DNA from 3 places in the Polaromonas potterensis genome. Region 1 is predicted to be linked to each of the others. Evidence: riboswitches for the same ligand, from Rfam matches in the RefSeq annotation. Region 1 holds a riboswitch; each other region holds the start of a gene.
What was found. A riboswitch is a leader RNA that binds a small molecule or an ion and turns the genes downstream of it on or off. The one in region 1 is predicted to bind thiamine pyrophosphate.
Positions count from the first base shown of each region.

Region 2: another riboswitch for thiamine pyrophosphate. It lies ahead of R6254_RS17195 (purine-cytosine permease family protein); the one in region 1 lies ahead of R6254_RS06535 (LuxE/PaaK family acyltransferase).
Region 3: another riboswitch for thiamine pyrophosphate. It lies ahead of thiC (phosphomethylpyrimidine synthase ThiC); the one in region 1 lies ahead of R6254_RS06535 (LuxE/PaaK family acyltransferase).

Region 1 is NZ_JAWQLX010000003.1:84,532-94,179, forward strand. Features, by position in the region: gene R6254_RS06505 (carboxymuconolactone decarboxylase family protein) at 1-2, opposite strand, end outside; gene R6254_RS06510 (3-oxoacyl-ACP reductase) at 231-998, opposite strand; gene R6254_RS06515 (ABC transporter substrate-binding protein) at 1,016-1,996, opposite strand; gene R6254_RS06520 (ABC transporter permease) at 1,993-2,772, opposite strand; gene R6254_RS06525 (ABC transporter ATP-binding protein) at 2,766-3,515, opposite strand; gene R6254_RS06530 (acyl-CoA reductase) at 3,523-4,977, opposite strand; gene R6254_RS06535 (LuxE/PaaK family acyltransferase) at 4,974-6,056, opposite strand; TPP riboswitch at 6,119-6,235, opposite strand; gene R6254_RS06540 (hypothetical protein) at 6,346-6,498, shown strand; gene R6254_RS06545 (AMP-dependent synthetase/ligase) at 6,507-8,306, opposite strand; gene R6254_RS06550 (ABC transporter ATP-binding protein) at 8,303-9,121, opposite strand; gene R6254_RS06555 (ABC transporter substrate-binding protein) at 9,128-9,648, opposite strand, start outside.
Region 2 is NZ_JAWQLX010000010.1:20,365-30,012, forward strand. Features, by position in the region: gene R6254_RS17170 (IclR family transcriptional regulator) at 1-752, opposite strand, end outside; gene R6254_RS17175 (arginyltransferase) at 838-1,599, opposite strand; gene aat (leucyl/phenylalanyl-tRNA--protein transferase) at 1,604-2,362, opposite strand; tRNA gene R6254_RS17185 (tRNA-Asn) at 2,560-2,635, shown strand; gene thiD (bifunctional hydroxymethylpyrimidine kinase/phosphomethylpyrimidine kinase) at 2,714-3,562, shown strand; gene R6254_RS17195 (purine-cytosine permease family protein) at 3,571-4,878, opposite strand; TPP riboswitch at 4,929-5,035, opposite strand; gene R6254_RS17200 (Bug family tripartite tricarboxylate transporter substrate binding protein) at 5,111-6,094, opposite strand; gene R6254_RS17205 (Bug family tripartite tricarboxylate transporter substrate binding protein) at 6,130-7,113, opposite strand; gene R6254_RS17210 (mandelate racemase/muconate lactonizing enzyme family protein) at 7,158-8,324, opposite strand; gene R6254_RS17215 (NAD(P)-dependent oxidoreductase) at 8,321-9,313, opposite strand; gene R6254_RS17220 (FadR/GntR family transcriptional regulator) at 9,368-9,648, opposite strand, start outside.
Region 3 is NZ_JAWQLX010000008.1:108,085-117,732, reverse strand. Features, by position in the region: gene R6254_RS15305 (Bug family tripartite tricarboxylate transporter substrate binding protein) at 1-903, shown strand, start outside; gene R6254_RS15300 (wax ester/triacylglycerol synthase family O-acyltransferase) at 1,421-2,947, opposite strand; gene R6254_RS15295 (acyl-CoA-binding protein) at 3,156-3,410, shown strand; gene nadA (quinolinate synthase NadA) at 3,557-4,675, opposite strand; gene nadC (carboxylating nicotinate-nucleotide diphosphorylase) at 4,684-5,556, opposite strand; TPP riboswitch at 5,681-5,794, shown strand; gene thiC (phosphomethylpyrimidine synthase ThiC) at 5,890-7,791, shown strand; gene thiO (glycine oxidase ThiO) at 7,820-8,896, shown strand; gene thiS (sulfur carrier protein ThiS) at 8,893-9,102, shown strand; gene R6254_RS15265 (thiazole synthase) at 9,110-9,648, shown strand, end outside.

The DNA.
Region 1 (9,648 bases):
ATGGTGTTTCCTTTAAAAGTTGGAGGTGACACCGTATTGACGATTCAGCTTGGCCATTTGTGACGCGTGCCCCCCAAAAAACCTGAATCAACCCTGATTCAGGCCCTGGGAGTACGGCAGCTTGCGCTGTTTGACCCGGCTCGGGCACGATCAGTCGCTATATATTTAATAGCTTCTTGCGCCCGCCCGATATGGGATAGAGCCTCAAAAGGCTTGTAAATACCAGCCCCTCACCGCATCACCAGGCCACCATCCACAAACAGCGTCTGCCCGGTCATGAAGCCGCTCCAGTCGGAGGCGAGGAACAAGACCGGTCCGGCCACGTCCTCGGGCGTGGCGATGCGGCGCAGCGGGGTCTGGGCGATGAGCATGTCCCTGACTTCTTCCTTGGTCTGCTGACTGGCCGCCGTGGGGTAGACCAGGCCGGGGGCCACGCAGTTGACGCGTATGCCCAGCGGGCCCAGTTCGGCCGCCAGGTTGCGGCTGAAGCCGATCAGCGCGGACTTGGCGGTGGTGTAGTCGTGGTAGGGCACGCTGGGGCGTTCCACCAAGTCACTGGCCAGGTTGATGATGGCGCCCTGGCTGCGTTTTTTGAAATGTGGCAGCACCGCCTGACAGACATTGAAGGTGGCGCGCACGGCGCCGTCCAACTGCTGCTGGTAATCCGCCCAGTCCAACTCCCAGAACAGCTTGCGCTGCTCGGGATCAAAGCTGTAGGCCGCAAAGGCGTTGTTGACCAACACGTCGATGCGGCCGGTCTCGGCCAGCACCTGCGCCACCAGGGTGTTGACGGCAGCGGCGTCGCTGACATCCGCCTGCAGCGCCCAGGCGTCACCGCCCAGTTGTTGGCAGTCGGCCACCACAGCCTCGGCTGCGGCTGCGTTCTGCAGGTAATTGACAACCACCAATGCGCCTTCGGCAGCGAAGGCCCGCGCGATGGCAGCACCTATGCCCCGGCCGGCGCCGGTGACCAGCACAACTTTGCCTTTGAATTTCATGGTGTGGCCCGTCCTGCTTATTTTGGCGGTAGCAGGTCTTGCATGATCACGTCCGAGGCCTTGACGTCGCGCTGGATCAAGCCCAGCTTTTTGTAGCTGTCGGCGGCTTTCTGAAACATGGCCATGTCCAAGGCCCCCAGGCCACGCGCCTGCGTGGTGGCCGACACGCTGGCGAGGTTGCGCAGTTGAATCACCTCGCGGTTGATCGCCGGGTTCTTGCCGTCGATGGCGCGCTTGGCAGCCAGTGCCGCAGCCTCGTCGGGGTTGGCGATCATCCAGGCCATGCTGTCGCGGTAGCCGGCCAGGAACCGTTTGAGCACGTCTTTTTTGGCCTGGTATGTCGCCTCCGTCACCACAAACAGGTCGCTCGAAATATTCAAATGATCACGCACCGCCATGACATGGACCTCACCCAGGCCTTTTTGCCGGCCGACCAGCAGGCCGGTGTCGGTGGCGGCGGTGGCATCGACCTGGCCCTGCATCAGCGGCGCGAAGTTGAGCAGGCCGGTCACCACGATGGTGACGTCGGCTTCGGTCAGGCCGGCTTGTTGCAGCAGCACCAGCAGGTTTTGCCGCGTACCGCTGGACAGGCTGTAGACACCGATCTTCTTGCCTTTGAGGTCGGCCGGTTGGGTGATGTTGCTGCCTTTGAGCGAGACCACGTTGAACACGTTTTGCGGGTAAATGTCATAAATCGCGCGCAGCTTCTCGCCCTTGTCCAGCGCGGCAAAAAAGGAGCCCGGGTCGGTAAAGGCCACGGTGGCCTGGCCGGTCAGCATGTTGCGGATCGCGTCGCCGCCGCCGGCGCCCGGCACGTAGCCGAGGTCTATGCCTTTGGCCTTGAAGAAACCCTTGTCTTCCTCGACCAGCAGGTTGGTGATCTCGGTGATGGGCTGGCTCCAGCCGGCCACGACAACTTTGTCGGCGGCCTGTGCCATGCCGCAGGCCAGCAAAGCCGTGGCGGCCGCGGCGCGAAGAAGAGAGGTGATGCGCTTCATGTTTGAGTCCTTGTCTGATTTTTTAAATGAGGCCAGAGCAGCAACCGCTCCAGGCCGATGGCCAATTGATAAACGAGCAAACCCAGCACGGTGATGAGCAGCAGCACGGCAAACATCAGGGGTGTGTCCATCATTCCCTGCGAGGCAATGATCAGCGCACCCAGACCTTTGCTGCCGCCAATAAATTCGCCCACCACCGCGCCCACGAGGGCCAGCACCACCGCCACGCGAAAGCCGGCCAGGATGACCGGCAGGCCCGAAGGAATCTTCAGGCGCAGCAGGGTTTGCAGGCGGGTGGCGCCCAGCATGCGAAACAGCTCCAGTTTGCGCGGGTCCACCTGCTGCAGGCCGGTGAGCATGTTTTCCATCAGGGGAAAGAAGCAGATCAGCGCCGTGATCACCACGGTCGAGGTCATGCCAAAGCCAAACCAGACGATGAACAGCGGTGCCAGCGCCAGCTTGGGCACCACCTGGCTCACCACCACATAGGGAAACAGCAGGCGCCGCAGAAAGGCCGACTCACCCATCACGATGCCGCCCAGCAAACCTGCGGCAGTCCCGATGGCCAGACCGAGCAACAACTCGCTGCCGGTGTGGAGCAGGTGTGGCCAGAAATAACCGCTGCGAAGGCCGGTCCACAAGGCATCCCAGATCACCGACGGGGCCGGCAACACCAGGGCCGACAGGCGGGAGCCGCGCGCCAGCAGTTCCCAGGCCAGCACCAGGGCGACAAACAGCGCCCCGCTCGCCAGACGACTCAGGCGCTGACTCAACATGACACCAGCCCATCCATCGCATGGCGCACCCGGGCGCACAGGGTGTTGAAGGCCGCGCCGTAGCGCAGGTCGTGATGACGCGGCCAGGGGAGATCAACCGGCAGGTCTTCGGTGATTTTCCCCTCGCTCATCACGGCCACCCGGTCGGCCAGGTAGACCGCTTCGGTGATGTCATGCGTCACGAAAAATACCGTGGTGTGTGCCAGGCGGCAGATGCTCAGGAGGTCGTCCTGCAGCTCTTCACGCGTGATCGCGTCCAGGGCGGCGAAAGGCTCGTCCAGCAGCAAGAGCGAAGGCGCCAGCAGCAGCGCACGGGCGATGGCCACCCGGCTTTGCTGGCCACCCGACAGTTCGGTCGGAAACCGTTCGCCAAAACCGGACAGCCCCATGAGGGACAGCAGCTCGTCGGCACGCGTCCGATCGGCCGGCAGGGGTTTGCGTTGCAAGGTGACCGGCAGCAACACGTTGTCCATCACCGTCTTCCATTCCAACAAGGTCGGCGCCTGGAAGACAAAGCCCAGCTGGCTACCCGGCTTGCACAGCGCCTGCCCGTCCACGCTGATCTGTCCGGCATCCGGCCGCAACAGGCCCGCCGCCAGCTTGAGCAGCGTGGTCTTGCCGCAGCCGCTGCGGCCGACCAGGCTGTGCACCTCGCCGCGCGCAATCTGCCAGTCCACCTGGCTCACCACATTCGGGTAAGCCGGGTAGCTGTAACTCACCGCACGCATGTCGAGAAAAGTCATGGCGGCCCTAGTCGACATAAGGCGCGAAGGTTTCCGAGGCGGCTTCCGCCGATACCTCGACGTCCACCATCTGCACCAGATCCAGCAGGCTGAAGCGCCCGTCATGGTGCCAACCGGCCTCGGGCGAGCTCATCTGGCCCAGCGCGCAGATACGTGTCACGCCAGCGCGGCCGAGTTGTTCGGCCAGTGCAAACAGCTCGCGCGGCGCGGCAGCCACACCCACGGTTTGCAGGAAAGCCCGGTGCGGTGCCAGCAGCGGGAGCACGTCGGCCAGCTGGTCCACCGCCACCACCCGTATGCTGCGGTTCAGCGCGCTGGGGGCCAGCGGCTGCAAGCTGTTGTTGTAGACCACGGTCCAGTCGCCCTCCCCCGCCACATCCGGGCCCTCTGGCGACAGGCTCACGAATTCTTCCGCCTGGCGCCAGCCGGCGAGGTCGGACGCTTCGGACAAGCTCAGGGTGCGCCGTGGGTATTTCTTTTCAAAGGCCGAGAGTTCATGCGCGAGATAACGCGAAAATTCATCGGGGCTGATTTTTCCGCCACGCTCCACGTAAAACACATGCGGCGAATAACAGCCTTGCTGGTCGTAACGCATCACGTCGTAAGCGGCCTGCTGGGCGGTCTTGATGGCCTTGCGCGCATCCAGCGCCTGCCTGGCGACGATGCCAAAACTGAGCTTGTGGCCGAAGGGCAGAAACCGCGTGCTGATGGGCACCTGGCGCCGCAGCTGTTCCAGCGCGGTGTTGCCGCCGTAGGCCAACACCAGATCGGCGTGTTTGAAAAATAAGCTCTCACGTGCCTCGTCCCCGCCTTTCCACCAGACCACCGCCAGGCAGTCGGCCAGCCCCGGATTCACTTCGACCAGCAACTGCGCCATCCAACCGGCCAGCAGCGGCTCGGCACTGGCCACCTTGCCCACCGTGCCCGACTTGACCAGCAGGCCGGAGATCAAACTCCAGAGGCACAGGCCGGGCACATTGCCGGCCCAGACATGCACCGCCACATCGGCACCGAAGGCTTTGGAAAAGCCGCCCTTGGCGCGCGGCGCAAAGTCGTCCAGCAGCTGCGGGTTGCCGAAGTCTTCGACCAGGAAACGCTGGAGCTGCGGCTTGCGGAATGTTTTCAGGTAACCCGTGAGGCCGAGACGCACCATGTCAGCGTCGTAACCCGTCACCAGCGGCAACAAGGTGTTGGCCTTTTGCCGCCAGGGGTCTTGCGGGTCCAGCAAACGTGCGATGGCGCGGTCGATGATGTCAATGATTTGCGCCACCGTCAGCGACTTCAAATACGAACGGCTGGCACTCCGCACCCGCGCCATCAGGGCCACCGTCTGTTCTTGCGTCAGGACGGGAACCGCGACCTCCAGCGTGTCGTGTTTGCCCTCGAATCTCAGCGTCTGCCACAACACGTCCCCGGCTTGCAGGCCCGGCAGGTAGCCAGCGGTTTCGCGCAGCAGTGTCATGCCGTGGCCGCCTGCAAAAACGCCTGCACCGCCAGCGAACAACCCTTGGCCGCGCTGCCCTCTGCACGCCCCAACAGCAAAAAGCCGCCGTCCACCGCGACCCCCACGTCCTCGGTCAGGAGGGTGGTGACGGAATTGAAATTGGCCAGGTCGCAGTGCGCCAGAATGCCCTGCTCGCCGCGCGGCAGTTCCTCGCCGCTCAGGGGTTCGACCACGCGGGTGCGAATCCAGTGCGGACCGGATTTGACCGACGGCAGCACGGCGTTGCCCGCGTCGTAAAACTGCGTGCTCAGTTCGGTCATGCCGTACATGTTGATGCACTGGCTGGCGGCGATGCCCAGCACGCCAGAAAGCTGCGCATAAAAATCCGGCATGGACAGCTCGCGCGACTGGCCCTTGAAGCCGCCGGTGTCCAGCACACGGCTGCCCGGCGGCAGGACAAAGGTTTTGCCCAGGCGCTGCAACTCATCCAGCAGGTGCACAAAGCTGTAGCTCGCACCCAGCAGCGCATAAGGCTCGCCGCTCTGCTGTGCATTTTCCAGCTCGGCGATCAGGCGCGTGTGGTCCAGGCCGTCTTGCGTCAGCAGGTAGTGGCTGCCGTCCGTGCCGAACTCACGCAGCGCGAGCGCCAGGTAGTGGGCCAGCGAAGAATTCGGCAACAAGCTTTCATCCGGGAACAAAAGGCCCATGCGGATTTTTTGATCGCTGCCGTGCATGAAACGTTGCCGGAAATTGCGGATCATGGAGTCGTCATACACCGCCAGTGTCGGGTGATGGTGTTTGCCCTTGACCTCGGCCTGCGTGGTGCCGCTGGTCATGAAGGTGCGCTCGGCCTGCTCCGCAGGGATGCAGCTCAGGGTCAGCGCCTTGAACGCACTGATGGGCACGGCCGGGATGTCGCGCCAGCTTTTGACGGTGCGTAGGGTTTTGCCGCGTTGCTGGCAAAAGCGCTGGAAAGGCAGGTTGTTCTGGTATTGATGGGCGAACAACGCGAGGGCCTGTGACTCAAACGCGTCTTCTGACGGGTGGTCGGCGGCCAGGTAGGCCTGCAGGTCAGCGATCAAAGGAGAAGAAGCCATGCGTCACACTTTCGGTTGCCTGTTGAAAAACAAGTGCTCCGAAAGATGTGCCACGCCCACTGGGGGTGTCTGGCAGCTCTCCTTACGTCGGTATGAACCGATTCAAGTTCGCGGGTTTGGTTCTGACCATCTCAGCCACCCTTGCTGTCACCAGCAAGGCTGCACCCCGGAGCAGGTCAAATTCTAGCGGAATGCGGCCGGCGCGGCCAAACGGCGCATCCCAGGCAGATGCCAGCAGGGTCAAGCGTATGTGGCCCCCGCCACAGACACCGGCGGGTGGCGGAGGCACATGGATCGCTACCCTATTGATAGCTGTTTGCGCCCGCTGGATAAGGGCTGGTGGCCTGAAATGCTTGTAAAAATAGCCGGCCGACCTGTTGTCACCCGCAACATCAAAACCGCTGTCGCGATTGGCCGCCGGGTCCACCGCCAGCGCGCCTGACCAAAACCCTAGTGGTACAGCGCCTCGATCTCGGCCGCGTAGGTCTTGTAGATGCTGGAGCGCCGCACCTTCATGGTGGCGGTGACTTCGCCATCGTCGTGGTCCAGTTCCTTGGTCAACAAATGAAACTTGCGGATTTGCGACACCTGGGCCAGGCGCTGGTTGCCCTCGCCAATCGCGGCATCAATCAGTTGACGCACCTGCGGCAGCTCGACCAGCGAACGAAAGTGGGTGAAGGCAATACGCTGGGCCTCGGCCCATTTGCCCACGGTCTCGTAGTCAATCATCACCAGCGCACCAACAAACTTGCGCCCCTCGGCCACGATCACACATTCCTTGATGTAAGGACTGCCCTTCATGGTGTTTTCGATCTCGGACGGTGTGAGGTTTTTGCCGCCCGCGGTGATCATGATGTCTTTCAGGCGGTCCACGATCTTGAGCTGGCCGCGCTCCTCGCGCACCACATCACCGGTATGCAGCCAGCCGTCCCGAATGCTGTCGGCCGTGGCCTCGGGATTTTTGTAATAACCGGCAAACACCATGTCGCCGCGTAATTGCAGTTCGCCCTGTTCGCCAATGCGATGCTCCACACCCAAGATGGGGATGCCCACCGTGCCAATCACCACGTCACGCGGATCATGACCCAGCACCATGCCGGTGGATTCGGTCAAGCCGTAGACCTCGATCAGCGGAACACCCAACACGCGGAAGAAGCGCACCACGTCGGGCGGAATCGGCGCCGCACCGGTCAGGGCGATACGCACCTGGCGCAGGCCGATGAAGTTTTGCAAGGCGCGAAAGATCGCCCAGTAGCTGACCCCGAAGGTGAACCTGTCGGCCAGGCTCCAGGCGCTGCGCGGCTTCTCGGCCAGCGGCTGGCAGGCGGCATACGCCGTGTCGAACAACTTGCGGCGCAGGCCGCCGGTTTCCTGCAGCTTGATGCTGATGCTGGCGTGTAATTTTTCCCAGATGCGCGGCACACCGAGAAACAAGGTGGGCGCAATTTCCCGCAGATCTTCCTGCACCGTGCGTATGGATTCGCCGAAGTGGACCTGGGCGCCGGTGTACATGGGCACAAAGGTCGTCAACATCTGTTCGGCCACATGGCACAGCGGCAGGTAGGACAGGTGCGTGGTCTGGTCCGTGATGCCCAGGCGCTCGAGGATGCCGGGCACCACGCCGCGGATATTGCGGTAGGAAATCATCGCGCCCTTGGGTTTGCCCGTGGAGCCCGAGGTGTAAATCATCAGGCCTATGTCGTCCAGTTTCTGGCGCGCCAGGGCGGCGTCGATCAGCGCGGGCTGGCCGGCCGCGGCGCCGGCTTTTTCGACTTCGTCAAAGCTCACGATCAGGCCACGCAGCTCGGGCGCAAAGCTGCGCAGCCCCTTGGTTTCCATGACCACAATCTTGCGCAGGCGCGGCAACTGGTCCAGCGCTTCGAGCACCTTGTCGGTCTGCTCCTGGTCTTCGCAGACCATGATTTCAATGTCGGCGTGGGCGACCACATAAGCCACCTCGGGCGACGGGCTGGTGGGGTAGACCCCCACCGCTACGGCGCCTATCAGGCCCGCGCCCATCTGCGCCAGCACCCATTCAATGCGGTTCTCGGACAACACCCCCACATGGCCACCGTCGGACAGACCCAGGCCGCGCAGGCCCAGGCCGAAATGGCCGGCGCGCCGGTAATAACAGTCCCAGGTGAACGGTTTCCAGATGCCGAAGTCTTTTTGCCGGATGGCAATACGCTCGGGCATGGCCCGTGCGCGTTCGCGCAGCATCTGTGGGAGCGTCAATTCGGGAAGCTTCATGACAGCCAACGCTTGCGGCGCTTGTAATGTTTGATGTTTTTGAAGCTGCGGGTCTCGCCGCCCCCCCCCATGCCGAGGTAAAACTCGCGCACGTCGGGGTCACTCGCCAGACGTTCGGCCGTGCCGTCGATGACAATTTTTCCGTTCTCCATGATGTAGCCGCTGTGCGCCACGGCCAGCGCCACGGTGGCGTTTTGTTCAACCAGCAACATGGACACACCACGCTCGGCATTGATACGCGCGATGATGCCGAAGATGTCTTCGACCAGCTTGGGACTCAGGCCCAGCGAGGGTTCGTCGAGCAGGATCAGTTGCGGCTGGGCGATCAGCGCCCGGCCTATGGCCAGCATCTGCTGCTCGCCGCCCGAGAGGTAACCGGCCAGGCCTTTGCGCCGCTCGTGCAGGCGCGGGAAATAGCTGTAGACCAGGTCGAAGTCAGGCTTGAGCTCCGGCCGGCCGGTCAGCGCGTAGGTGGCGGCGACCAGGTTTTCTTCGACCGTGAGGTCTTCGAACACGCGCCGCCCTTCCATCACATGTGACAGGCCCTGACGCACCAAATGCTGAGGCTGCAGCCGCGCCGTGGATTGGCCGTTGAACAACACGCTACCGCTCTCCAGCGCCCCGTCCTCCAGTGCCAGCAGGCCCGAAATCGCTTTCAGGGTGGTGGACTTGCCGGCGCCATTGCTGCCCAGCAAAGCCACAATCTGGCCGCGCGGCACGGCCAGCGACAGGCCACGCAAGGCCTGCACCACCTTGTTGTAGATGACCTCGATGTTGTTGACTTCGAGGACGTGGTCCGTGTGCGGCAAGCTCATGGCAACTTAGAGCGCGATCCAGTCGGAGGCGGCGACCATTTTTTGTGTCTTCATGTCGGCCTTGTAGACGCGGCCCACAGGAATCGAGTTGCCTTTGATGGTGATGGGCACGCCGATCAGGCCACCGGTGTCGAAGTCCTTGATGCTGTTGAGCGCGGCCTTGAGGTTGCTGCCGGTGAGCGGTTTGCCCGCGTCCAGGCAACGTTTGGCCGACTCGGTGAACAACATGGCGGCGAGGAAACCCTGGATGTAGGCCGTGCTCTGGTACTCGGGGCGCAAAGCGCGGATCTTGTCCAGCATGGGCGACTTGGCCGAGGTGTCGTAGTAATAACGGTAAGGCATCACACCCATAAACCCATCACCGGCCTCGCCCATCTTCATGACGGTGGAGCTGTCCATGGTCCAGAAGGTGCCCATCCACTTGCTGGTCATGCCCATTTGTTTGCCCTGGGTGATGAACTCGGGGATGGGCGCAAGGATGTAGCCGTGGAAGATGGTGTAGTCTGGCGCGGCGCGGCGTAACTTGA
Region 2 (9,648 bases), on a different contig from region 1:
ATTTCGTGCGCAGTGGCTTCCAGCTTGGGCAGCCAGCTTTCGTCCAGCCGGTCGGCTGGCGCTGAAATCGACAAGCCTGCCACCAGCTTGCTTTGATCGTCGTAAATGCCGGCGGCCATGCAGCGCACACCCAGTTCCAACTCTTCGTTATCACGGGCGATACCGTATTGGCGGGCTTTCGCGAGTTCGCGCTCGAGCACCGCCAGTTGGGTGATGCTGTTGCGGGTGTGGCCTGGCAGCCCGGTACGCGTGGCGTAGGTGCGCAGGCGCTGGGGATCGTCAAAAGCCAGGAAAAGTTTGCCCACCGAGGTCAGGTGCAAGGGCGCACGTCCGCCAATCGCCCGCACCACCTGCATGCCGGAACGTTCGCTGTAGGCGCGTTCGACGTAAATGATTTCATCGCCCTGGCGCATGCTCAGGTTGACGGGTTGCTGGGTCAGCTTGTGCAGCTCGCGCATCGGGATCAGGGCGGCATCACGCACGCTCAAACGCGCTTTCACCAGGTTGCCGAGTTCCAGCAGGCGCATGCCCAGCCGGTAACTGCCGGCCACGGGTCGATCCACAAAACGGCCGGTGGCCAGGTCATTAAGGATGCGGTGTGCGGTGGACGGATGCAGGCCGGATTTTTCGCTGATCTCCTTGAGCGACACCGCTTCTTCGCGGGTTGCCAGGATTTCCAGCAGGGAGAACATACGTTCGATCACCTGTACCGTTGGTTTGGCGGGTGGGCTGAGGGGATCGAGCTTTCTCATAGGCAGGTTTTGCACAAATTTTACCCTGTGAAATCGCTTTGGGTGAGGGATTGTTTTTTGTGCGGCTGTTTCCGTGCGTCCGTGCTTAGGCGGCCGTTGCTGGATCGGGATTGTCGGCGGCGATCCATTGCCCATCGATCAGCACCTCGTTCGGTGCAAACCTGGCCTTGTAATTCATCTTCGGGCTTTCGGCGATCCAGTAACCCAGGTAGACATAAGGCAGGTCCAGCCGCTTGGCCTGTTCAATCTGCCAGAGCACGCTGTAGTTGCCATAACTGGCCTGCGCATCGGGTTCGTAAAAGGTATACACCGCTGAGACACCGTCCTCCAGCACATCGAGGATAGAGACCATTTTCAGCGCACCAGCTTCGCCGTTGGGCAGGGTGTCGCGGAACTCCACCAGGCGTGAATTGACACGGCTTTGCAGCAGGAATTGCGTGTACTGGTCGATGCTGTCATGGTCCATGCCGCCGCCGGCGTGGCGGCCGTTCTGGTAACGCAGGTAAAGCTGGTAATGCTCGGGCATGAAACACAGCTTGAGCACGCGGGCCTGCAGCGACTGGTGGCGCTTCCAGGCGCGGCGCTGGCTGCGGTCCGGCTGGAAGGTGTGAACGGGAACCCGCAAAGGCACACAGGCCTGGCAGCCGTCGCAGTAAGGGCGGTAAGTGAACATGCCGCTGCGGCGAAAGCCGTTGGTCACCAGCTCTGAATACGCCGCGTTGTGGATCAGGTGGCTGGGGGTGGCGACCTGCGAGCGCGCCTGCCTGCCAGGCAGGTAGCTGCAAGGATAAGGTGCCGTTGCATAAAACTGCAGCGTCTGGAGGGGCAGGTCTTTGAGGTGCGTCACGTCGTCAGCTCGTTCTGGCCATCAAAATCTGCTTCCAGTATAGAGGGTCGAATTGCCAATGGGGTGGTGTGTCCCCCGCGGCTTTGGCGACGTGCGCGACAAAGCTGGTGCGCGACATTTCAGCCGCCCCCAGCGAGGCCAGGTGCAGTGTATTTTGCTGGCAATCAATCATGCGGATGCCTTTTGCGCGGCAAAAAGCCACCAAGGCGGCCAAGGCAATCTTGGACGCGTCGGTCTGGTGCGCAAACATCGATTCACCAAACACCATGCCGCCCAGGCTCACGCAATAAAGCCCGCCGACGAGTTGCTCATCCACCCAGGTTTCAACGCTGTGTGCATGGCCGGCGAGATGCAGGGCGGTATAGGCGCGCACCATGTCGGGCAAGATCCAGGTGCCCGGCTGGCCGGCACGTGGAGTGCTGGCGCAGGCTTGAATCACGTCGGCAAACGCCGTGTCAAAACGAATCTCATGGCCGGGTGTGTTTTCAAAATGCAGCAGGCTCTTGCGCAAGGAGCGGTGAAGTTTGAAATCTTGCGTGCGCAGCACCATGCGCGGGTCCGGGCTCCACCACAAAATGGGTTGGTCCGCGCTGAACCACGGAAAGATGCCGAGCGTGTAGGCTTGCAACAAGCTAGGCACATCCAGCGTCCGGCCCGCTGCCAGCAAACCCGGTGCAGGGTCATGCTCGGCCCATGCGCTGTCCACTGGTGGAAAGGCTTCATCGGCAGCAAGCCAGGGCAGGGGGCGGGGTGACTTGCGCATCAATAAAAGAGGATGTGAAAAATAAAACGCCTGGAGCCAGCCTGAGGATGATTTTGGCCGTCAGGCTATGCGAAAATTCGCGGTCGCTGCAAATGGTACTACCTCACGCAGCGATTCATCCGCTCCACTTTTTGTGAGCAGAAGATGAAGGCCCGCGAAGAAGAGCCAAAATTTATGGCTATAATCTAAGGCTGCATTCCTCAATAGCTCAGTTGGTAGAGCGCCGGACTGTTAATCCGTAGGTCCCTGGTTCGAGCCCAGGTTGAGGAGCCAAGAATTCAAGCACCTGATGCGTAAGCATCAGGTGCTTTTTTCATTTCTGGCGCTGGTATTGCAGCTAGCATTGGCACCATGACAAATCAGGCTTTTGAATTCAAATACCCTCGCGTCCTGAGCATTGCCGGTTCTGACAGCGGCGGTGGCGCGGGCATACAGGCTGACCTCAAGACTTTTGCGGCACTGGGCTGCTACGGCATGACGGCCATCACGGCGCTGACTGCGCAGAACACCTTGGGTGTGCGCGCCATCCATGGGGTGCCGCAGCAAATGCTGCTGGACCAGATCGATGCGGTGGTCGAAGACATTGGTGTGGATGCCGTGAAGATCGGCATGTTGCATTCCCCCGAAATCGTGCATGCCGTGGCCGAGGCAATTGACCGGCATGTGCTTACGCGTGTGGTGCTGGACCCGGTGATGGTGGCGACCAGTGGTGCCGTGCTGATCGACAACCCGGCGATTGCGGCTTTGGTGCGCGAACTGTTTGGCCGTGCGGCTTTGGTCACGCCGAATCTGGACGAAGCCGCCTTGCTGGTGGGCCGGCCACTGGAGAGCGAGCAGGCGATGGAAATTGCCGCACGTGAGCTGCTGGCCCAAGGTGCGCGGGCGGTGTTGCTCAAGGGCGGGCATTTGCCGGGGGATGTGGTCAGTGATTTGCTGATCACACAAGACGGTGCGCCGCACTGGATGCGCGCGCCGCGTATTCACAGCGCCAACACCCATGGCACGGGCTGCACGCTGTCATCGGCGATTGCGGCGCACCTGGCTTTGGGCCTGTCCTTGGCTGAGGCCGTGGAGGCCGCACGGGCCTATGTGCGTGGCGCGCTGGAGGCTGGCGCCGCCGTGCGCACCGGCGCGGGCAGCGGGCCGCTGAACCACAGCCACGCGCCGCAGGTCATGCGGCTTGTTCCGCTGGACTCTTAGACGCTTGCTTAGGCTGTTGCGCTGACTCTTGCCGGCGTGTCGCTGGTAAATCTGGCCAGCACAAAAGTCAACACCAGCGTCGGCAGTGCCGCACCCCAACTCGGCGCAAGCTGCGCGCAGGCGTGGTAACAGACGATGCCTGTGAACCAGATCAGCACGGCGCTGTAGTTGACCTGCCGTTCTGTGACCAGCGCCGCCACATCGGAGCGGCCGGCCAGCCGCGCCAGGATCACGCCGTACAGGGGGATAAAGACCGAGCTGAGCATCAGCAAAAACGGCTCCAGGCTGTGTATGGGCAAAACCATGGCCAGGGCCGTGCACACCACCGCCATGGTGATGCCCCAGCGACGCACGCTCCAGCGGGGTTTCAGGCTGTGGCCGGCGACCGAGCCTGAATAAATGTCGCCGTAGGCGTTGTCCACCTCGTCAATCAGGATCAGGCCCAAGGCAATCAGGCCGCCCTGCGCGAGCAACAGTGCCGCGACCAGGTCGGTGCTGGGTGTGGTGATGGCGATCAGCACGCCGAGCGCGTAACACCAGATATTGGCCACGGCGTAACCCAGCCAGGTGCCGCGCAGGGCGCTTTTGCCGTCACGTCCGTGGCGCGCAAAGTCAGCCACCAGCGGCAGCCACGAGACCGGCATGGCAATCACCAGGTCCAGCGCGGCCAGTGTGCTCATGCCGCCTGTGCCGGGGCGGTTCCACAAAGTGCCAAAGCCTTGCGCATTGGCTTTGGCAAGAAACTGCCAAGTGAGCCAAAGCAGCGAGGCAATCACCAGCGGCAGGCCGTAACGGCCTATGAATTTGCGCACCAGCTTGACCATGGAGCCCGACAGCAGGGCGATCAGCACGCCGCCCCACAGCAAAGTCGCCAGCAAGGGCCAGATGGCGCTGGTGAAGCTGCCAGACTGGCGCGCAATGGCCAGGGTGCCGTCGCGCATGACAACCAGCTCAAAAGTCGTCCAACCAACGAGCTGCACGATGTTGAGCAAGACTGGCAGGCGCGCGAAGCTGCTGCCGTAGGTGGCGTGCATCAGGCCGGCGCTGGACAGTCCGCTGTCGCAACCGACCTTGGCTGTCCAGGCCAGCAACCCGGCGCCCAGAAGGGAGCCGAACACGATGACCAGGGCGGCCTGTTGGGCGCCCAGTGCCGGCACCAGGTAGGCGCCAATCTGCATGACCAGCAGGCCAACGCCCAGGCTGAGCCAGAGCGCGGCGTGGTCGCGAAAACCAAACGAGCGGTCGCCGGCGGGTTGTGGCGTGAGCGCCGTGTTGGTGCTGCCGGAAGAGGCGGGAGTGGGGGGATTAGTAGCCATCAACATTCCAATCGTTAATGGCAGGTCGGCTTGTCTGACGCCCAGGGCCCGGCGCCTGAAACATGCTTCCCTGCGCGAGGATTACCTCAATCAGGTTCAAAGGGACTTTCTCAGTCGTGCTGTTTTTTAAAACAGCACAACACCCCTAGCGAATATGCCCTTGCAGGCACGAGGCCGATTATAGGAAGAGGCCGCCCAGCGGCCTAACCTCGGAACGGACAGCTGTTGCTTTTTAGTCGATCTTGACGTTGGCGGTTTTGACAATGGTGCGGTACTTGCCGATTTCCGAACGGATCAGCGCGCCAAACTCCACGGGGCTGTTGCCCGCAGGCTGAAGCCCCATGGACAGGAGCTTTTCCTTGATGTCCGGCTGCGACAGCATACGCAGCAGCTCGGCATTGAGCTTGTCGACAACGGCTTTGGGTGTGTTGCGCGGCGCGACGATGCCATACCAGGTGCCATCCTCAAAACCGGGCAATCCGGCTTCGGCCAGGGTGGGCACTTCCGGCAGGGCTGCCACGCGTTGTGTCGACGAAACCCCGAGGGCGCGCAGCTTGCCGCTTTTCACAAAAGGTACCAGCGTGACCAGGTTGTCGAATTGCGCATCCACCACACCGCCCAGCAGGTCGGTGGTGGCCGGCGCGCTGCCCTTGTAGGGAATGTGGCCGACATCGACGCCTGCCGCCAAGCCGAAGCTCACGCCGCCCAGATGCTGGGCCGTGCCGGTACCGCCGTTGCCGATGGTGATGCGGCCAGGCGAGCGTTTGGCCAATTCAATAAATTCACGGGCGTTTTGCGCCGGGACCTTGGGATGGACGACCAGCAACAAAGGTGCTTTGACCAGCAGGGCCACAGGCTGGAAGTCGGTGGCCGAGTCGTAATTGAGCTTGGGATAAATCGACGGGTTCACCGCCATGAAGCCGGCCGCGGCCAGGGTTAGCGTGTAGCCATCGGCAGGCGCCTTGGCGCCGGCTTCGGCGCCTATGTTGCCGCCTGCGCCCGGCCGATTCTCCACGATGGCAGGCTGGCCCCAGGCCGTGGACAGGTGCTGCGCCACCATGCGGCCCAAGGTGTCGGATGCACCGCCTGGCGGGAAGGGCACGATCACGCGCATTCCCTTGCTCGGAAAATCGGTCTGCGCCACCGCGGGCACCCCCAGGCTGGCCGCGCAGGCCAGTGTCACACCTAACAAACGAGAGAAAGAAGAAAACGTCATCGTGGGTCTCCTGAACAGGGATTAGGTGTGCCGTATCAATCGAGCTTGGCGCCGGAATCCTTGACGACTTTGGCCCAGTGGCTCATTTCGCGGCGGATGAAGGTGCCGAATTCTGCGGAAGAACTCGGCATGGGTGTGACGCCCATACCGGCGAGCTGCGCCTGGAAGGCCGGGTCTTTGAGCGCGCGATTCATTTCTGAGTTGAGGCGGGCGACGATGTCTGACGGTGTTCCCTTGGGCGCCAGAAATCCAAACCAGACCGTCATGTCGAAGCCCGGCACACTTTCGGACACGGCAGGGATGTCCTGCGCAGCGGCCGAACGTTTGAGGCTGGAAACGCCCAAAGCGCGCACCCGTCCGCCCTGGACCTGAGGCAACACCGCCGGCATCTGGTCAAACAACATGCTGACCTGGCCGCCAATCAGGTCCTGCATGGCGGGGCCGCCGCCTTTGTAGGGAACGTGGACGATGTCCACGCCGGCCGCCGACTTGAGCATTTCGGCGGCCAGATGGCTGGAGGTGCCGTTGCCGTTGGAGGCGTAATTGAGTTTGCCGGGATGGGCTTTGGCGTAGGCCACCAGCTCCTTCACGTTGTTGGCGGGCACGGCCGGATGCACCACCAGCAGGTTGGGTACGCCGGCGTACAAACCGATGGGGGCAAGGTCCTTGATCGGATCGAAGGGCATCTTCGCGTACAGGGCGGGGTTGATGGCCAGGCCGATGGGCCCCATGAGGATGGTGTAACCATCGGGTTCCGCTTTGGCCACCATGTCCATGCCAACATTGCCGCCCGCGCCCGGACGGTTGTCGACGATGACGGGCTGGCCCATCTGCTGGCCCATGCGTTCGGCCAGCATGCGCGCCAGGATGGAGGTTGTGCCGCCAGCTGCGAAAGGCACGACCAGTTTGACCGGCTTGTTGGGATAGCTGCTTTGCGCGCCAGCCAGGCCGGAGGCCAGCGCCAGGCTGGCGCAGCAGAGGCCGAGCGCCAGTCGGCGCGACATGGAAGAAGTGAACATGAAAATCTCCTATCGTTGTATTTGAAAAAAGCAGAGGTTGCGGTTCAGGCCACGGCGTAGCGGTCGACGAAGTCCTGGCGAATCGTGATACCGAGGCCCGGCCGGTCGGGGATGTCGACCAGGCCGTCCTTGACTTCGAATTGCTCTTCGGCCAGCTCTTGCAGCAAGGGGTTGGCACCCACGGAATACTCCAGCAGCCAGCCGGCCGGTGACGCGGCGGCCACATGCATGCCGGCGGCAAAGGCCAGAGCCCCTGTCCACAGATGCGGTGCCAGCTTGAGGTTCCAGGCCGAAGCAATAGCGCCTATACGCATGGCTTCGGAAATCCCGCCGCAGATCGCCAGGTCGGGCTGGAAGATATCGGCCGCGCGCAGTTCTGCCAGGTCGCGGAAGTCAAAGCGGTTGAACTCGCTCTCGCCGGTCGCGATCGGGATGGCCGTGGCGGCGCGTACCTCGGCCATGCCGCGTTTGTCGTCGGCCGTCACCGGCTCCTCAAACCACAACAGGTTGCAGTCTTCCACCAGACGGCAGAAACGCTTGGCCTCCGCCACGGTGTAAGTGCCATGGGCGTCGCAGGCCAAGCCGATGTCCGGGCCCAATGCCTTGCGTGCGGCGATCACGCGGCGCGCCGAGTGGATGGGGTCGCAGTCGATCACGCCGACACGCATCTTCACGGCCTTGAAGCCGCCGCGCGCCACGTAGCCCAGCAGTTGTTCGCCGATGTGATCGGCATCGGCCCAGCCACCCGAGGCGTAGGCCGGCATACGCTCGGCCTTGCGGCCACCGAGCAGGCGCCAGATCGGGGCGTTGAGGTGTTTGCCCAGCAAGTCCCAGAGGGCGAGATCGATACCGCTGATGGCCGAAATCGAGACGCCGCGCCGCCCCATGATGGGGAACACGTGGCCGTGCGCCAGCGCGTAGTGGCCGCGGCAGCCGTTGTACATCAACTCCCAGAGGCGGTTGATGTCGCGCGGGTCTTCGCCGATCAATGCGGGGCCGAACTTCTGGTTGATCAGCGCCACCAGGCCGTGGCTATTGGCCTCGCTGCCGACCTCTTCCTTGGCTTCGCCCCAGCCGATCAGGCCACAGTCGGTTTCGATGCGGACCAGCACGGAGTCGAAGGAGGCGACGCGGCCGAAATCGGACACGTGTTGTTTTTCGTAGGGAATGGGGACGTGTAGCCAGCGGGCGTTGATACTTTTGATTTTCATGATTGAGACAGGTGGGACCAGCGCGCGAGGATGGCCTTTTGCGCTTCGGGGTTGACGAAATGGCGGGGGAGGCGGCCGTCTTGCATCTCCAGCAACTGGCTGGCGACACCTTCGCTCATGCGGCGCATGCTTTCCTGCGTGATGCCGGCCAGGTGCGGGGACAGCAGCACATTGGGCAGGCCCAGCAGCGGGGACGATGGAGGCAACGGTTGTGTAGTGAACACGTCGAGCGCAGCGCCGGCCAGCGCACCACTGCTCAGCGCCGCAGCGAGCGCGACTTCATCGACGACCGGGCCGCGCGCCACATTGATGAGGCGTGCACCCGGCTTCATGCAGGCCAGTTCGGTGGCACCGATCAGGCCGCGTGTGTTTTCGGTCAGCGGGCAAGCCAGCACCAGGTAGTCCGCCTGCGGCAAGGCTTGGGCCAGGGTGATGTAATGCAGCAGTTCGGTGTCTGGCGCCGGGCTGCGCTGTATGCCCAGCACACGCATGCCGAAGCCCAGAGCGCAGATGCGGGCGAGTGCCTGGCCGATTGCACCCATGCCCACAATCGCGACCGTTTTGCCCTGCAGGTCGCTGGCACCGTCGGCCAGTTGGCGTGCGGCGGCCCAGGACGTGTTGCGCAGTGTGGTGTTGATGTGGGCCAGGTGGCGCGCCAGATTGAGCATTTGCGCCACCGCGTATTCGGCCACGCTGCCGGCATTGACGGCCGGCACGTTGGCAACGGCCACGCCATGGCGGCTGGCCGCATCAACCGGAATCATGTCCAGCCCGGCACCATGCCGCACCACACCACGCAGTTGAGCTGCGCCCGCAAAAAGATCTTCGGGCAGCGGCGAGCGCACCACGATGAAACTGGCATCCGACGCGGCGCTTCTAAGCGAGGCCGCATCCGTCGCACTGGCAAGGTGCAGGTCGAAGTGCACGGCCAGTTGGCGGGCCACCTCGGGGTGGATGGGATTGGTGAGCAGGACGCGGGGCAGGGACACGGCAGGTAACACAGTCGTGAAAAAAGTGAAAAGAAGGCGAGGAAAAGAAGGGCGTCAGGCCGTGGTCGGCGGACTGGCCTGGTCGGCGGGGCCGACATGCAACATCCAGTAGCGCTCCACATTGCCCAGGTGATCGCCCAACACGGCGAGTGCGCGCGACGAATCACCAGCCTCGACGGCATCCCGCAAGGCTGTGTGTTGCCGGATGGAGCGCAGGCCGTTGGCCGGATCGCTGAAATACTGGGCGCGCCGCGCTTTGGAGGCCAGCCAGAAGGAGTTGGCTGCACGCTGGATCAACTTGTTGCCGCTGGCCGCGCACAAAGCCATGTGAAACA
Region 3 (9,648 bases), on a different contig from region 1:
TTTGCACAGTCCGCAGGCCGGCCCATCACATTGGTGGTGCCCACCCCGGCGGGAGGCACCACCGACATTTCGGCGCGCCTGCTGGCCGAACCCCTGGGCAAAATCCTGGGCGTCCCGGTCGTGGTGGACAACCGCGGTGGGGCCAACGGCAACATCGCTGGCCAGATGGTCGCCCGCGCACCCGCCGACGGCAACACCTTCCTGGTGCAATATTCGGGCTACCAGAGCATCACGCCGCTGCTGCAGCCGGTGGCAGGTTTTGATCCCGGCCAGGACCTAAAAGCCATCGCCCACCTGATTGATGCGCCACAGCTGATGGTGGTGCGCAACAATTTCCCGGCCAACACCTTTGCCGAGTTCATCAAATACGCCAAGGCCAACCCCGGCAAGGTCAACTACGCGTCCAGCGGCAACGGCTCGCTGCAACATGTGACCACGGAATTGCTCAAGGACCTGACCAAGACCTACATGACCCATATTCCGTACCGCGGCACCGGTCAGGCGCTGACCGACTTGCTCAGCGGCACGGTGGACTTCACCATCACCACACCGCCGCCCCTGTTGCCGCATATCCGCTCCGGCAAACTCCGGGCGCTGATGGTGACAGGCCGCACGCGCCTGGCGGCCCAGCCCGATGTCCCCACCGCCACAGAACAAGGTGTGCCCCTGGTCGCGTCCTCCTGGTTTGCGGTGTATGGCCCGAACGGCATCCCCAGCGAAACATTGGCCCGGGTTACCGCCGCCATCAAACAGGTGGTGGAGTCCGAGCAGTTCCGTAAACGCGCCGAAGAACAAGGCGCCAAGGCCGTGTTTCTGAACGGCACGGAACTGGCCAAACTGGCCAGCGATGAACGCGGCATGTGGGGCCGCATCATCAAGGTGTCGGGGATCAAGGCGGATTGAGGATTTCTCGGGTCCGTTTCCGGCATCACGCTGCGTTTGCAGTTTGCCGCTGGCAGTAGGACTGACTCCCCACTCCCACCCCTAACCCCTCCCTCGCCCCGCTGGGCGATGGAGGGGGACTTCATTTGGCCGCGTGTGCTGCGCTCGCGTGCATGAATCGCAGTCTCTTTGCAGCCGATGCACCACAGTGTCCCTTTGCCCCAGCACCTCCACCATACAAGCACCGCAGGTTGCCCCGTAGCGCAGCGCAGGGACGCAGACAGCGGGGTCGCCTTTTCTTTGCTTACTTTCTTTTGGCGAAGTGTATGGACCGTCCACCATGTGCACGGTCCATACAGCGAAGCAAAAGAAAGTGAGTTGCCGCCGGGCAACCCCGGCCTGCAGGCAAACAACAAACAGCAGAATCAAAGAAGACGTTGAAGAAACCCGTCTGAAACGAGAAGAACGCTATAAATTCAATAGCTGCTGGCGCCCGAAGGATAAGGGCTAGAGCCCTAAAAAGCTTAAGGATTTGCCTTTATTCGCCCCAAGGCAACATCAAGGTCACGATAGACAGTTTGGCAAACTCCGGCACAAACTCATCAATGATGCGTTGCGGATCGGGACACAAGGTGCTGTCGGTGATCACGCCAAACTGCACACCACCGCCGTAACTCAGAATCGACACCCCCAGCCCGACATCGCCAGACTGCGGCACCCAGAACATGCTTTGCTCCAGGGTGGCGCCGCAGAACTTGAGTTTTTCGCGCGGGCCCGGCACGTTGGTCATCACGGCCGTGGTTTTTTTGGAGAACAGATTGAGCATGGCGTCCTGCGCCGGCTTGATCAGCAAGCCGGCAATCGCCAGCAGGCTGAAGGCCAGCAGTGGCTGGTAGCTGCCTTTGAGCGCGGCCATGCGGCGGCGCACTTCATAAACACGCTCAATCGGGTTGTCGACACCAATCGGCAACACCAGCGGTACCAGGCCAAAACGGTTGCCCAGCTTGTAAGCCTGCTCCATGGGCCGCAGGTTGACCGGCACCATGGCGCGGATCTCCTGGCCCTGGACGTCATCGCCATGGGATTTGAGGTATTCGCCGATGGCGCCGGCCACACAACTGAGCAACACATCGTTGATCGAGCAGTTCAGCGCCTTGCCCACGGCCTTGACCTCGTCCAGCGGGATCGGCTGGCACCAGGCAACTTTTTTGGTTTTACCGGGTTTGCCCTTGAGCCGCGTTTTGGAGTCGTCCGGCATCAGCGCCAGCGCCGCGCCGTCTTTCAGCACCTGCAACATCACCTTGGCCATGTCCAGCGAGCCCGCCATGCCTTTGTGCGGATCGCTCAGCAGGTTCAGGGACTTGACGGCACCCTCGCCGGCGGCGCCCAGGGCCTTGACCGTCAGGTCGGTGAAGGGCTTGAGCAGCGTGTCGGCGATCCAGTCCTCGGCACCGCCGCTGCTCGCTTCTTTTCTTCTGCGTTCAGGCGGCGGCAGCCCGCCGTCCACCAGGGACATGGTCACCGAAATCAGCGCAATGCCGTCGGCGATGCAATGGTGGATGCGCACAATCATGGCGCTGCCCTTGATACCGTCCGGCCCGGTGTAATCCTCGACCAGATGGATTTGCCAGAGCGGGCGTTTGCGGTCCAGCGGCTGCATCGCCAGTTCGGCGACGCGGTCCTGCAACGCTTCCTGCTCCCGGCCTTTGGCCACCTTGGGCAGTTTTTCCGCGATGACGTGGTTTTTCAGGTCAAAGTAGCGGTCGTCCACCCAGGTGGCGCCGGCGGCGTCTTCGATCACACGCTGCTTGAAACGCGCGTATTTGAGCAAGCTGTTTTCGAGGCGTTCACACACGGCCGCGTGGCTCACGCCGGGCTGCAGCGACCAGACGCCAACAATCATCATCAGGTTGGACGCGGTGTCCATGCGCAGCCAGGCGGTGTCCACCTTGCTCATGCGTTCGCCGGACAAGCCCAGGGTCCCGGATACGGCACGTGTCACGTTTTTTTGCACGTTCTGCGCGACTTTTTTGCCTGCGGCCTGGGCCGATACGCGTGTGACCATAAAAACTCCAACGTCATTGAAAGGTACGAAGTGGCCATTTTTCGCAGGGCCGCCCCAAGAAAAATGAACCCCCTCGGGGACAGCGCAGTACACCCAGTGACAAGCGTGGGGGTGATCTCTCTATTTTGCAGGTAAGGAGATGGCTAAGATACCGGGCAGTTACCCCAAGCACCTCTTTGGTGACCCCTTCCAGAAACGGAGCCTCTTCATGTCAGATCTCAAAGCCGCCTTCGATAAAGCCATGGCCGATTCCAAAAACCTCAGCGAGCGGCCCGACAACGCCACTTTGCTGAAAATTTATGCCCTCTACAAGCAGGGCAGCGCCGGCGACAACGCCGACAAAAAACCGGGTTTTGGCGACATGGTGGCCCGCGCCAAGTGGGACGCCTGGAACGGCCTGAAGGGCACCTCGTCGGAAGAGGCGATGCAGCAATACGTTGACCTGATTGAGTCCTTGAGCTGATTCCGCAGTGCGATTTGAGCCTGCCGGGTCTCGGCCCGGCGGCTACCTCGCTATCTTTTGCCTCGCGGGGCCTGTGAAGGCTTGGAGGCGGGCGCCACGAATGCGCCCGGCGGCCAACCGCAAACCGCCAATGCCGCGTGAAGCGGCTAAGCCGCCCCCATCCTCGGAACCAGCCCCCCCGCAGGCTGCCCCGCTTTCAACGCCGCGGTAAACGCCAGCATGCGGTCTATCGGCAAACGTGCCCGCAGGCCCAGCGCCGGGTCCACATGCACCTCCGGGTTCAAGGTCTGCAGTGCCTGCGCCACGCCAGCCAGCCCGTTCATCGCCATCCAGGGGCAATGTGCGCAGCTTTTGCAGGTGGCACTTTCGCCGGCCGTTGGCGCTTCGATGAAAATTTTTCCAGGGTTCAGCGTGCGCAGTTTGTGCATCATGCCGCTGTCGGTCGCAACGATGAACTCCGGTGCGTCCATCTCGTGCGCAGCCTTCAGGATGGCCGAGGTCGACCCCACGGCATCGGCCAGCGCGATCACATCGGCGGGCGATTCGGGGTGTACCAGCACCCTGGCCTTCGGGTGTTCTTTTTTGAGCACCTCCAGCTCGAAGGCCTTGAATTCGTCGTGCACGATACAACTGCCGTTCCACATCAACATATCGGCGCCGGTTTCGCGCTGGATGTAGCCGCCCAGGTGTTTGTCGGGCGCCCAGAGAATTTTCTGGCCCTGCTCTTTCAGCGCCCGCACAATGTCCAGTGCGCAGCTCGAGGTCACCAGCCAGTCGGCGCGCGCTTTCACCGCGGCGCTGGTGTTGGCGTAGACCACCACGGTGCGGTCCGGGTGGGCATCACAAAACGCGCTGAACGCGTCCACCGGGCACCCCAAGTCCAGCGAACAAGTCGCCTCCAGGTCGGGCATCAACACGGTTTTTTCGGGCGAGAGAATTTTGGCGGTCTCGCCCATAAAACGCACGCCCGACACCACCAGCGTGCTCGCTGCATGGTCCCGGCCAAAACGCGCCATCTCCAGCGAGTCACTGACCAGGCCGCCGGTTTCTTCGGCCAGGTCCTGCAGGTCCGGGTGTACGTAATAGTGCGACACCATGACCGCGTTGCGCTCTTTGAGCAGGCGGCGAATCTGGTCTTTCAGGGCCGCGCGTTCATCGGGTGCTGGCTCCACCGGCACACGCGCCCAGGCGTGACGCGTCGGGCACGCGGGTTGTTCGTAGTCGATGCGGATCAGGGGATGAACAGGGTTTTGTACGTCAGTCATGCCGGGACTCACAGTTGCGCAAAACGCATGGAAAAATCAATCGCCTTGATGTCTTTGGTCAAAGCCCCGATCGAGATGCGGTCCACCCCGGTGGCGGCAAAACCGGCCACGGTGTCCAGGCTCACACCACCCGAAACTTCCAGAATCGCCCGCCCTGCCGTGATCTGCACCGCCTCACGCAACTGGGCCAGGGCCATGTTGTCCAGCAGAATCATGCGGGCGCCGGCCTCCAGGGCTTCCCGCAACTGGACCAGGGTCTCCACCTCGATCTCAACAAACGCCGCGCGGCCCGCCACCTCGGCGGTGCGTTGCAACACGGCGCTGATACCGCCGGCCGCTGCAATATGGTTTTCCTTGATCAACACCGCGTCGTACAGGCCGATGCGGTGATTGACCCCACCGCCGCAACGCACGGCGTATTTCTGCGCCAGCCGCAGGCCGGGCAGGGTTTTGCGGGTGTCCACAATGCTGGCTCGGTTTCCCGGCACCGCTTGCACGGTCTGCACGTACACCGCCGTTTGTGTGGCCACGGCGCTGAGCAGTTGTAAAAAATTGAGCAAAGTCCGCTCGGCACTCAGCAGTGCGCGGGACAAGCCCTTGATCTCCAGGACGACCTGGTTGGCCTCGCAGCGCTGGCCATCACGCACATGCCAGATCAGTTCGGCCTGCGGGTCCAGCCGCTGCAGGGTGGCCTCCACCCAGGGCAGGCCGCAAATCACCGCGGCCTCCCGCGCCAGCACGCGGGCGTGGCTGCGCCGCGCGGGATCAATCAGACCGGCGGTCAGGTCGCCGGACCCCAGGTCTTCGGTCAGCGCACGCTCAACATCGGCCAGTGCAAGGACAGCAACACTGGCGGTGGAAAAATCAAACAAGGCATTCATGGGTTCATCGCTGGAAGGAAATCTTGGCGGCAAGCATAGCGGCTTCGCAGCCCCTATTTTGGTTGGCACGCTATCAGCACGATCACAAAAGGGGTTTGAGCACCGAGAGCGCCTGTACTAGAATGGAACGGCTCCGGGGTGCTGCCCGACCATTGTGGTCGAGCCGCTGAGATGGCCAGGCCAAACCCGTGAACTTGAATCGGTTCGTACCGACGTAAGAAGAGCTGACAGCCAGCGGACCTCCGCTTGCCCGTCAACGATCAAAACCACCCGGCTGGTTTTGGCCACACCTTCGGAGCATTTTGTGTTTCAACACACCACAAGGATGCCCCGATGAATGCGCCTGATCAATTCGCCCAGTTGCTGTCCCTGACACGTGAGCCTTTTCCCGCGTCACGCAAGATTTACCTGCCCGGTCAGCGCCACCCCGACCTGCGTGTGCCCATGCGCGAAGTCAGCCTGAGCAACGGGGAATCCGCCACGCTTTACGACACCTCCGGGCCCTACACCGATCCAGCCGCCGACATCGACGTGCGCCGTGGGCTCCAGGCCTTGCGCGCACCCTGGATTGCCGCACGCGGCGACACAGAAATTTACATCGGCCGCACGGCCCAGGCCGTTGACGATGGCACGCGTCGGGAAGACCGCACCGACCCGCACGACCCCGAAGCCCAACGCATCGCCGCCCTGCGTGCCCAGGCTGCCGGTCTGCAACGCACACCGCGCCGCGCCAAGGTCGGCGCCAACGTCAGCCAGATGCATTACGCGCGCCGCGGCATCATCACCCCCGAGATGGAATACATCGCGCTGCGTGAAAACACCAAACGCGCGTGGATGGCCGAGTACCTGGATGACACCGAACGGGCCAGCCGCGTGCGCGGCAACCCCATGGGCGCGCAACTACCCGCATTTGTGACGCCTGAGTTTGTGCGTGACGAAGTCGCGCGGGGCCGCGCCATCATCCCGGCCAATATCAACCACCCCGAAGTCGAACCCATGATCATTGGCCGCAACTTCCTGGTGAAGATCAACGCCAACATTGGCAACTCGGCGGTCACGTCCAGCATTGAAGAGGAAGTGGAAAAGCTGGTCTGGGCGATTCGCTGGGGCGCCGACAATGTGATGGATTTGTCGACCGGCAAAAATATCCACACCACACGCGACTGGATCATCCGCAACTCGCCGGTGCCCATAGGCACGGTGCCGATTTACCAGGCGCTGGAAAAGGTAGGCGGCATTGCCGAAGAACTGACGTGGGAGATTTACCGCGACACCTTGATCGAGCAGGCCGAACAAGGCGTGGACTACTTCACCATCCACGCCGGCGTGCGTTTGCCTTTTATCCCCATGACGGCCAAACGCCGCACCGGCATTGTTTCGCGTGGCGGCGCCATCCTGGCCAAGTGGTGTATTTCCCACCACAAGGAAAACTTTCTGTACACGCACTTCGAAGAGATTTGCGAGATCATGAAAAGTTATGACGTGAGTTTTTCGTTGGGTGATGGCCTGCGTCCCGGTTCGGGCGCCGACGCCAACGACGAAGCCCAGTTTGCCGAGTTGCGCACCCTGGGCGAGTTGACCCAGATCGCCTGGAAACACGATGTGCAAACCATGATCGAAGGCCCCGGCCATGTGCCCATGCACATGATCCAGGCCAACATGGACGAGCAGCTCAAACATTGCCACGAAGCGCCTTTTTACACGCTGGGCCCGCTGACCATCGACATTGCGCCGGGCTACGACCACATCTCCAGCGCGATTGGCGCGGCGATGATAGGCTGGTTCGGCACCGCCATGTTGTGTTACGTCACGCCCAAGGAACACCTGGGTCTGCCAGACCGGAACGACGTCAAGCAGGGCATCATTGCCTACAAGATCGCGGCGCACGCGGCCGACGTGGCCAAGGGGCACCCGGCCTCGCGGGCGCGTGACGAAGCCTTGTCCAAGGCGCGCTTTGAGTTTCGCTGGCACGACCAGTTCAACCTGTCGCTGGACCCGGACACCGCGCGCGAGTTTCACGATGAAACCTTGCCCAAGGAAGTCAGCAAGGTCGCGCATTTCTGCTCCATGTGTGGGCCCAAATTCTGCTCGATGAAAATCAGCCAGGAAGTGCGCGAGTTTGCGGCGCAGCAGGGCATTGGAGAGGCCGCGGCACTGGCGCAGGGAATGCAGGCAAAATCGGCCGAGTTCCGCGAAGGCGGCAGCGAAATGTACATCCCCATCCAGAAACTTTGAACCCGCGATGAAAAGGGCGAACATCACCATGCACATCGGCATCGCAGGCGCAGGCCTGCTCGGACGGCTGCTGGCTTTCGAGCTGGCCAGGGCCGGCCATTCGGTCGAGGTTTTCGACCCCGCGTCCGGCCCGCAGGCCCCCCCCGCCGGTCCGGGTGCCGCACCGCGCGCCGCCGGCTGGACCGCCGCCGGCATGCTCAGCCCCACGGCCGAACTGGAGTCGGCCGACGCCCATGTTTTTGCACTGGGCTTGCGCTCGCTGGCCTTGTGGCCGGACATCGTGGCGGCCCTGGGCCAACCGGTCGAGTTGCATCAGCGCGGCAGCCTGCTGGTCGCCCACCGCGGCGACGAAGGCGCAGCCCGCCGCGTGGTGGACCTGCTGCAGCACAAGGCGCCAGCCGGTCACACGCCGCAGGCGCTGGACGCCGCGGCGTTGCGCGAACTCGAACCCGCGCTACACGGCGCAGCCCATGCCTGGTTGTTGCCGCACGAAGGACAAATCCACACCGTGCAGGCCATGGCGGCCCTGGCCCACGCGGCCAGCGCCGCGGGCGCACGCTGGCATTGGGGCGTGACGGTGAGTCGGCTGCAGGCCGGCGAAATCCACACGCCGCAAGGCCTACACCGCTTCGACTGTGTGTTCGACGTACGCGGCACCGGCGCGCGGCCTGAACCAGCCCGCAGCGAACAGGACCCGGGGTTCACGCCGGAGGTGCGAGGCGTGCGCGGCGAAATCATCTGGCTGCATGCACCTGACGTGGTGCTGCGGCGGCCGGTGCGCCTGCTGCACCCGCGGCACCGGGTCTACCTGGTACCACGCGAGGGCGGGCACATTGTGGTCGGCGCCAGCGAAATCGAAAGCGAAGACCGCTCGCCGATCTCGCTGCGCAGCATGGTGGAGTTGCTGGCGGCCGCACACAGCATTGTTCCCGAGCTGGCCGAAGCACGGATTGTTCACACGGAAACCAACCTGCGCCCCGCTCTGCCCGATAATCTGCCGCGCGTCGAACAAAGCGCTGGGCTGGTCCGCATCAACGGCCTGTTCAGGCACGGCTGGCTGATTGCGCCCGCCCTGGTCGAAGAAACGCTCAACAATCTGGCATGAACCCTATCAACATCACACTCAACGGCGAAGCCCGGCAAGTCCCGGCAGGCAGCACGCTGGCCGACGCACTGGCGGCCAGCGGCCAGCCCGCGCAGTCCTTCGCCAGCGCCGTCAACGGCGAATTCGTTGCGCGCGATGCGCGTGCATCCACACCACTGACGGAAGGCGATGCCGTTTTCACGTTCCAGGCCATCACGGGAGGCTAGTAGTAACATGACTTTTCACATCGCAGGCGTCGAGCTGGGCAGCCGCTTTTTTCTCGGCACCGCCAGCTACCCCTCGCCCTTAGCCTTGCAGCAAGCGATTGCGGCCTCGGGCGCCGAGGTCGTCACCGTGGGACTCAAGCGCCAGTTGGCTGCGGGCGGCGGCACCCAGAACGATTTTTACAAACTGATCCGCGACAGCGGTGCCCGCCTGCTGCCCAACACCGCCGGCTGCCGCAGCGCACGGGAAGCCATCACACTCTCGCAGATGGCTCGCGAGTTGTTCGGCACGAACTGGATCAAGCTCGAAGTGGTTGGTGACGAACACACCTTGCAGCCCGACCCTTTTGAGCTGGTCACCGCAGCCGCCGAGCTGGTGCGCGACGGCTTCGAAGTGTTTCCTTATTGCACCGACGACCTGGTCAGCTGCCAGCGCCTGCTGGACGCCGGTTGCCGCATCCTCATGCCCTGGGGCGCACCCATAGGTTCCGGCCAGGGGCTGGTCAACCCGTATGCGCTGCGCACCCTGCGCGCGCGCCTGCCCGACGT